One region of the Planomicrobium sp. MB-3u-38 genome, then DNA from elsewhere that is predicted to be linked to it. Evidence: riboswitches for the same ligand, from Rfam matches in the RefSeq annotation. Region 1 holds a riboswitch; the other holds the start of a gene.
The links. A riboswitch is a leader RNA that binds a small molecule or an ion and turns the genes downstream of it on or off. The one in region 1 is predicted to bind lysine.
Positions count from the first base shown of each region.

Region 2: it holds a riboswitch for lysine, as region 1 does, so the genes downstream of both, dapA (4-hydroxy-tetrahydrodipicolinate synthase) here and CXF70_RS14925 (Na+/H+ antiporter NhaC family protein) in region 1, are expected to answer to the same signal.

Region 1 covers NZ_PJBO01000071.1:137,687-141,137, reverse strand. The annotation lists gene CXF70_RS14925 (Na+/H+ antiporter NhaC family protein) at 1-1,492, opposite strand, end outside; lysine riboswitch at 1,604-1,785, opposite strand; gene CXF70_RS14920 (bifunctional metallophosphatase/5'-nucleotidase) at 1,852-3,195, opposite strand; gene CXF70_RS14915 (DUF72 domain-containing protein) at 3,223-3,451, opposite strand, start outside.
Region 2 covers NZ_PJBO01000037.1:78,350-81,800, forward strand. The annotation lists gene CXF70_RS08445 (STAS domain-containing protein) at 1-629, shown strand, start outside; gene dapA (4-hydroxy-tetrahydrodipicolinate synthase) at 687-1,568, opposite strand; lysine riboswitch at 1,716-1,896, opposite strand; gene CXF70_RS08455 (class I SAM-dependent methyltransferase) at 2,026-2,646, shown strand; gene ypfJ (KPN_02809 family neutral zinc metallopeptidase) at 2,703-3,451, shown strand, end outside.

The DNA of each region.
Region 1 (3,451 bases):
GCAACGACCATATCAACGACCCTGTCAGGCCTATGACTAAATACCCGATTGCAGCAATTGCTGCCGCTGTGAGCGCATATGGAAGCTGTGTAGCGACGTGGTCCATGTGATTGCTTCCGGCTCCCGTCGAAGACAAGATCGTTGTATCAGAAATCGGTGAGCAATGATCACCGAAAACCGCACCTGCAAGAACTGCAGACAATGACGCCAATAATAATTCCGGTGCGGCTTCAATCATGATGGTTCCGGCAATCGGCAATAGAATACCGAAAGAACCCCATGATGTGCCTGTTGAGAATGCCATGACACCAGCCAGCAGGAATAATAATACCGGAAGAACTGAAACCGGTATATTTCCTTCACTTACAATCCCTGCAAGATACGTACCTGTTTCAAGCGCTCCGATCAGGTAAGTCAATGACCAGGCGAAGATCAGAATCAGGACAGCACCGATCATTGATTTGATCCCTGCCCAGATTCCTTTGCCGATCCATCCGGCATTGGCAGTTTCATTTTTATTCATTTGCAGCAAGTAAAGCACGATGGATGTGATGGTCCCAAGAAGTCCACCCACCAATAACGATAAAGGAACATCCGTATTTTCAAAAATCAGCCAGACATCCATTTGCTGGCCTGCGTTCTGATAACCCGTCCACAACATTGCGGCGATGGTGCCGGCAACCAATACAAGAATTGGAAGCAGTAAATCAAGAACACGTCCGTGGGAATGGGATGGAAATTCTTCTTTCATTTCTCCAGGAATCGATTTATCCGGATCGTAAAGCTGACCGTTTTCGATTGCATTGATTTCGTGTTTTTTCATTTCCCCGAAATCGACATCACGGTAGGCAACGAAGAAGACGATCGCCAGTGCAGCAATCACGTAGAAGTTCATCGGCGCCATCCATAGGAATGCTTCCAAAGCCGAATACTCTACGAATGTCTGCCCGGCCAGAATCGTAGCGATGATCCCGATGATTGCGGCGCCCCAGCTCGATACCGGTGAAACCACGCAGACAGGAGCTGCCGTAGAATCGATGAAATAAGCGAGTTTCGCTCGAGATACTTTATAACGGTCCGTTATTGGACGAGCAACCTGTCCGACCGCCAATGCATTGAAATAATCATCGATGAAAATGACAATGCCGAGCGCTACTGTAAGAACTTTTGCTCCGCGGCGTGATTTGACCCGTTTTGATGCCCAGTCAGCAAAAGCATGGCTTCCTCCGGACAAACTGACGAAAGCAGTTATGATGCCAAGCAATAATAGGAATAGAAGAATAAAGACATTATATGCATTAAAGCCTTCATCCCAGAAGATCACTTGAAATGATGTAAATAATTCCTGCATTGCACCAACCGGCGCGAATGACGTTAGAATGAGCGCCGCTGAAATGATACCTACGCCCAATGATAATAATACCCGCCGGGTCAGCAATACCATGACGATTGCGATAATCGGCGGCAGGATCGAGAAGATCGTGTTTTCCATGAATAGTTTCCTCCTATTTTTTGATGGAATAGAATGGAGAAAAAAAAAGCCGGCTCTATCCTAAGGGACAAGTCGGCTTCCTACAATTCGTCTGTGCGGTAAAACATCAAACAACCCTGTAGCTCTCCATTTATGCAAGCATAAATGACAGTGACATCCCTTTTAAGGATGCCCCCAGCCTCACTTTCCGGTGACAACGGAAAATGGACTTCGGCAAAACCGCCTTTCAAATATGATCATCGCTGTCACGCTCACATATCTTACTCATCAGTTTTGCAGCCTCTACCCATCGATATACAATTCTTTGTTAGCATATACTAAAATTGTTTTGAAATCAAGGTCAATTTCATCCAGTTCTCCTACCGCACCATGTTCCGCGAAAAATAACCGCTGAATACGTCCCGGATGAACTCCGGCATAAAATAAGTTTTGGCTGAACGTTTGAATTCCGGAAAGAAATATCCGAATGTGAACATATCCAAAGTGATGAGTTTATAAATTTGATCACTGTCAGCAATGTGCCCATTTATATATAATTGATGATTGTCCAGATCCATTCCCGTACGGATCATCTTACCGAAAACTGCACCTCTGAAACCCAATCCTTTCAACTCAAGCTGTGGCCATTCAGCATTCATTGACTGAAGATATATCTCCTTCAGCTCAGCACCGCTCAGTTCGATCATGCACGGATTTATGGGATGAGGAAGCATCTGATGGAAATCGTAGCGTGTTATTTCACCAAGCGGCATGTCCTGCATAAACAAGCCGGCGTTGAACAGCGCACAATCCGCCCCCGAGAACTCGATCATGGCCTTGCCGAACAACTGGGCCATCTCAGATTCCTTAAACCATTCGGCTTTAAGGGCTGCATCATTATAAAACACAGCATCCCTCATCAATTCTTTCCCGTGTTCCCGAAGCTTCTGGTCATAATTTTCGTCAGGATTCTCTAATTTCTCTGTTTCAATTAAATACGCTTTTTTCTTTTTCAGATCTTCTTCTATAATAACGTGCCCCAGATAAGCGCCGAACTTGCCTGCAGCTCCGAGCAGTACATTGCCAATTTCTTTTCCTTCATGAAAAATATGGTGGGTGTGCGCCCCTAATATCAAATCGATTTCCGGACAGCTTTCGGCTAGAAGTTCATCTTCTCTTATCCCCAGATGCGACAAGCAGACAATAAAATCTGTTTCAGACTTGACCTCTTCGACGGCCTGCAGAATGGAGTCCCGGGCTGCAGTCACTTTCCAGCCCAGCCTTTCATAAAAAGGTGTGAATTCGGCTGTGGCACCGACAAGGCCAATCCGTTTGCCTTCAGGTGTCCTGATGATTTTATACGGCTTGGCCCAATCCGGCCGTTCGCCGTTTTCAGCTATGAGGTTGGATAGGATGATATCAAAATCCGCATCCCTGTATAATTCATCCAATTCCTCTTTCGATAAAGTGATGCCTTCGTTATTGCCTATTGTCACTGCATCGTAACCCGCTTCATTCAACAATTTCACATTACCTTTCCCCGCTGTGCCTTCAGTGAACGGATGCGAACGGTCCACATGGTCACCGATATCCAAAATGAGACAGAAATCGCCCATTTCTTCGTGCCACTGCTTCCGTTCAGCCAAAAAAGCATGGATACTTGGCCAATTGCCAAAATGGCTGTGCAGATCATTTGTGTGATAGATATGAATAGTTTCAGCCATTTTAAAACACCTCTTTATCGCCTCTCGTTAAAATTCCCCTTCAAACAGATCCAATTGCTTGGGAGCCAGATCTTCGAAGGTCAAGTCATTCATCTGCTGGAATTGCTTTGCATCTCCTGCTGCATGCCCGCCGGAGTTATTATTAAAAATGACATAGACATTGTCGGCCTGTTCAGCCAGCTTATTTGCCGCTCTGCTTATTTCTGTTAACTCTTCCTGGTTATAGTCATATAAATAACGGACTTCACGCCATTTT
Region 2 (3,451 bases), on a different contig from region 1:
CCATTGATTCCTGGGGCTTCGCAACTGGCCGCTATTTCCTGGAAGCGAATATGATGCTGGACGCAGCTCTTGCTGAATCTTCTTTATACCGCAAACATTTGGCGAAATTGATCAGAAGTGAAGGGAAACTTCAAAGTATCCCTATGGAGACTTTGTTCGATGGGATGGAATTTTTCCATACACTTTTGGATCACGCTATGTATTCTTACAGCAGCGCCTATATCGATGCATATCAGGAAAGACTCACTGCAGCGCGACAGGAATTTTTCGAACTTTCCGCTCCAGTGGTGCCGATCGCTGATAAAGTAGCGATTTTGCCGCTTGTTGGAGATCTTGAAATTGACCGTGCTCAGTTCATCCTTGAGAAAACACTGACAGCTGCCAATAAACTCCGGATTTCCACATTGGTGATCGACCTGTCCGGCGTAGTCAAAGTGGATTCAATGGTGGCTGAACAAATCATTAAGATTGTTCAGGCACTCAATATGGTGGGTGTTAAAGCGATTTTGACCGGCATCCGTTCAGAAATTGCGATTACGCTGTCCCAATTGGCTATCGACACGCGTTCACTCGTAACGGGCGGCAGCTTGAAGCAGACACTTGAGAAGCTTGATTTCACTAAATTATAATTGAACACGAAAAAACGCTGAAGCGCGATGCTCCAGCGTTTTTTTCGTTCATATGAATTAAGCCCGGATATTGCCGGCTTCGAGAAGCTGACGTAGGGTGACAGTTTCTTCGTCGTTCAACGGAATCATCGGCAAGCGGACTTTGCCCGTCTCGACGCCGAGTAATTGTAAAGCAGTTTTTACCGGTACAGGGTTTGGTGCTGCAAACAGCGCGTTCATGACCGGAAGCAGTTTGCGGTGCTGGGCTGCCGCTTCTTTGATGTTGCCGCTTGTAAAGTTTGTGATCATCTCCTGCATTTCATTGCCGATGATATGGGAAGCCACGGAAACGATGCCATCCGCGCCAATTGCCATCAGCGGAAGCGTCAAACCATCGTCGCCGCTGTATACCGTAAAGCCGTCCGGCGTGCCATCGATGATCATTGACGCAGCGTCAAGGTTGCCGCTGGCTTCTTTGACAGAGACGATGTTGCTGACAGCGGACAAACGGATGATTGTTTCAGGTGCCATATTGACAGCGCTGCGGCCGGGGATGTTGTAAAGCATGATCGGCAGGCGAGTTGCTTCGGCAATGGCTTTGAAATGCTGGAATAAGCCTTCTTGCGCGGGCTTATTATAATAAGGCGTGACAAGCATGATGCCATCGACACCTGCTTCTTCCGCTTGCTTTGTCAACGCAATCGATGAACGGGTATCGTTTGAACCGGTTCCTGCTATGACGGGAATGCGGCCGTTCACTTTCTCTGCAGTAAATTTGAACAGCGCCAATTTTTCAGCTGCCGTCAAAGTCGGCGATTCACCGGTAGTGCCGGCAACGACGAGGCCGTCAGAACCGTTGGCGATGAGGTGCTCTATCAATTTTTCTGTGGCTGGAAAGTCAATATCGCCGTTTGCGTCAAAAGGCGTGACCATCGCAGTGATGATTTTTCCGAAGTTCATAATATCCCATCCTTTATTAATTTTTTTAGTTCGATCCGAGGTGTGGTCATCTGCTTAGTGCCACATCAGAAATTATCTATGGCCATAAAAAAAGCAGCGGCGAAGGGCCGCTGCTGCTGCGCAAACACAAACGGGATGTGTTGCTGTGCGTCAGATAGCCCTCCATGCGTCAAAAGCCGCATGACAATCCGGCATCTCTTAAATGCAGGACCAGCAACGGAAATCAGGGGCTTTCCGCCGCTTCGGCAAATATCCCTTCCGGCAGAAGTCGGCGGAGCCCGTGCTCCTCAATCTGCTTACTGATGATAATTGCGCCTCTATCCTCACTTCCCTGTAAAGGAAGCAAGAACTATTGAATTAGCTCGACTTTATCAAAATACGCTGTTATTTGCAAGAAGAATCGGGTATTGAAAGACAAGGCCAGCACTCAGGGCAAGCAGAATTGGGGGAGAACAGCATGAAGGAATTTGAAGGCGACCAATATTTGAATATCGCGACAGAAGGCACACAGTGGATTTCTGAAGCCACACTTCACCACAACAGGTATGAACCAACCCCATATTTGCATTTAAAGGAATTATTCAATCGCCATCCTCTTGGCGTCGACGATGGACTGGTGGATTTCGGCAGCGGCAAAGGACGGCTGAATTTTTATGCGCACGACCGCTTCGGCTGCCGTTCCACAGGCATTGAGCTGAATACCAGCTTTTTTACGGAGGCGCTGAAAAACCTCGAAACTTATAACCGTAAAGGAAAAAATCATAGAGCTGCAGGGCGCATCGACTTCCGTGAAGGCTTAGCTCAGGACTATCATATTCAACCGGAAGATACGGTCTTTTACTTTTTCAACCCTTTTTCTGAGCAGATATTCATGAAAATCGTAGACAATATTCTATTGTCCGCTGAAAACTTTCCGAGAGATCTGACAATCATCCTCTATTATCCTTCCACCGAATACATCGACTATCTGGAACGCGGCAACCTGTTTAAATTGAAGGAACAAATTGGTTTGCCGGAATTCAATAAAGATCCTTCAGAGCAATTTTTAATTTACAAATATACTCAGCAAGAGATTTAACGAATCTTACAAATGGGTATAAACAATTGAAATGAGACAGAAACGGATGTGGTCCTATGAAGTGGAGAGGCCGGAGAGGCAGTGCGAATGTAGAAGACAGAAGAGGAAGCGGCGGAGGTAAAGGATTGGCAGTCGGCGGCGGGCTCGGCGGTATTGTGCTGATCCTGATCGTGACATTCCTCGGAGGAGATCCGGGCATCCTGCTTGATGGTATGGGCGGAAATGGTTCCGGCGGCAGCAGTACAGGTGAACCTTATCAGGCGACCGAACAGGAAGAAGAATTGGCTGACTTCGTATCTGTCGTACTCGCGGATACGGAAGAAGTGTGGACCGAAGTTTTTGCAGAAGAAGGCATGCAATATGAAGAGCCGACACTTGTCCTCTTTACGGACAGTGTACAGTCCGCCTGCGGTACTGCCGGTGCGTCGGTGGGTCCTTTTTATTGTCCTGCAGATTATAAGCTTTATATCGATTTGGATTTTTACGGTGAATTGCAGCGTCAATTCAATGCGCCTGGTGATTTTGCCATGGCGTACGTCATTGCCCATGAAGTCGGGCATCATGTGCAGAATCTGCTCGGCGTGATGCAGGAAGTGCAGCCGCTGCGCAATCAATTGAGTGAAGAAGAATACAATAAGGTGCAAGTGCAGCTCGAGCTCCAGGCGGATTATCTGTCGGGCGTCTGGGCGCATCATGCCCAGCAGATGGGCTATCTTGAAGAAGGCGACCTTGAAGAAGCGCTGACGGCTGCGGCGGCAGTCGGAGATGACACTATCCAGATGCGGTCTCGCGGCTATGTTGTGCC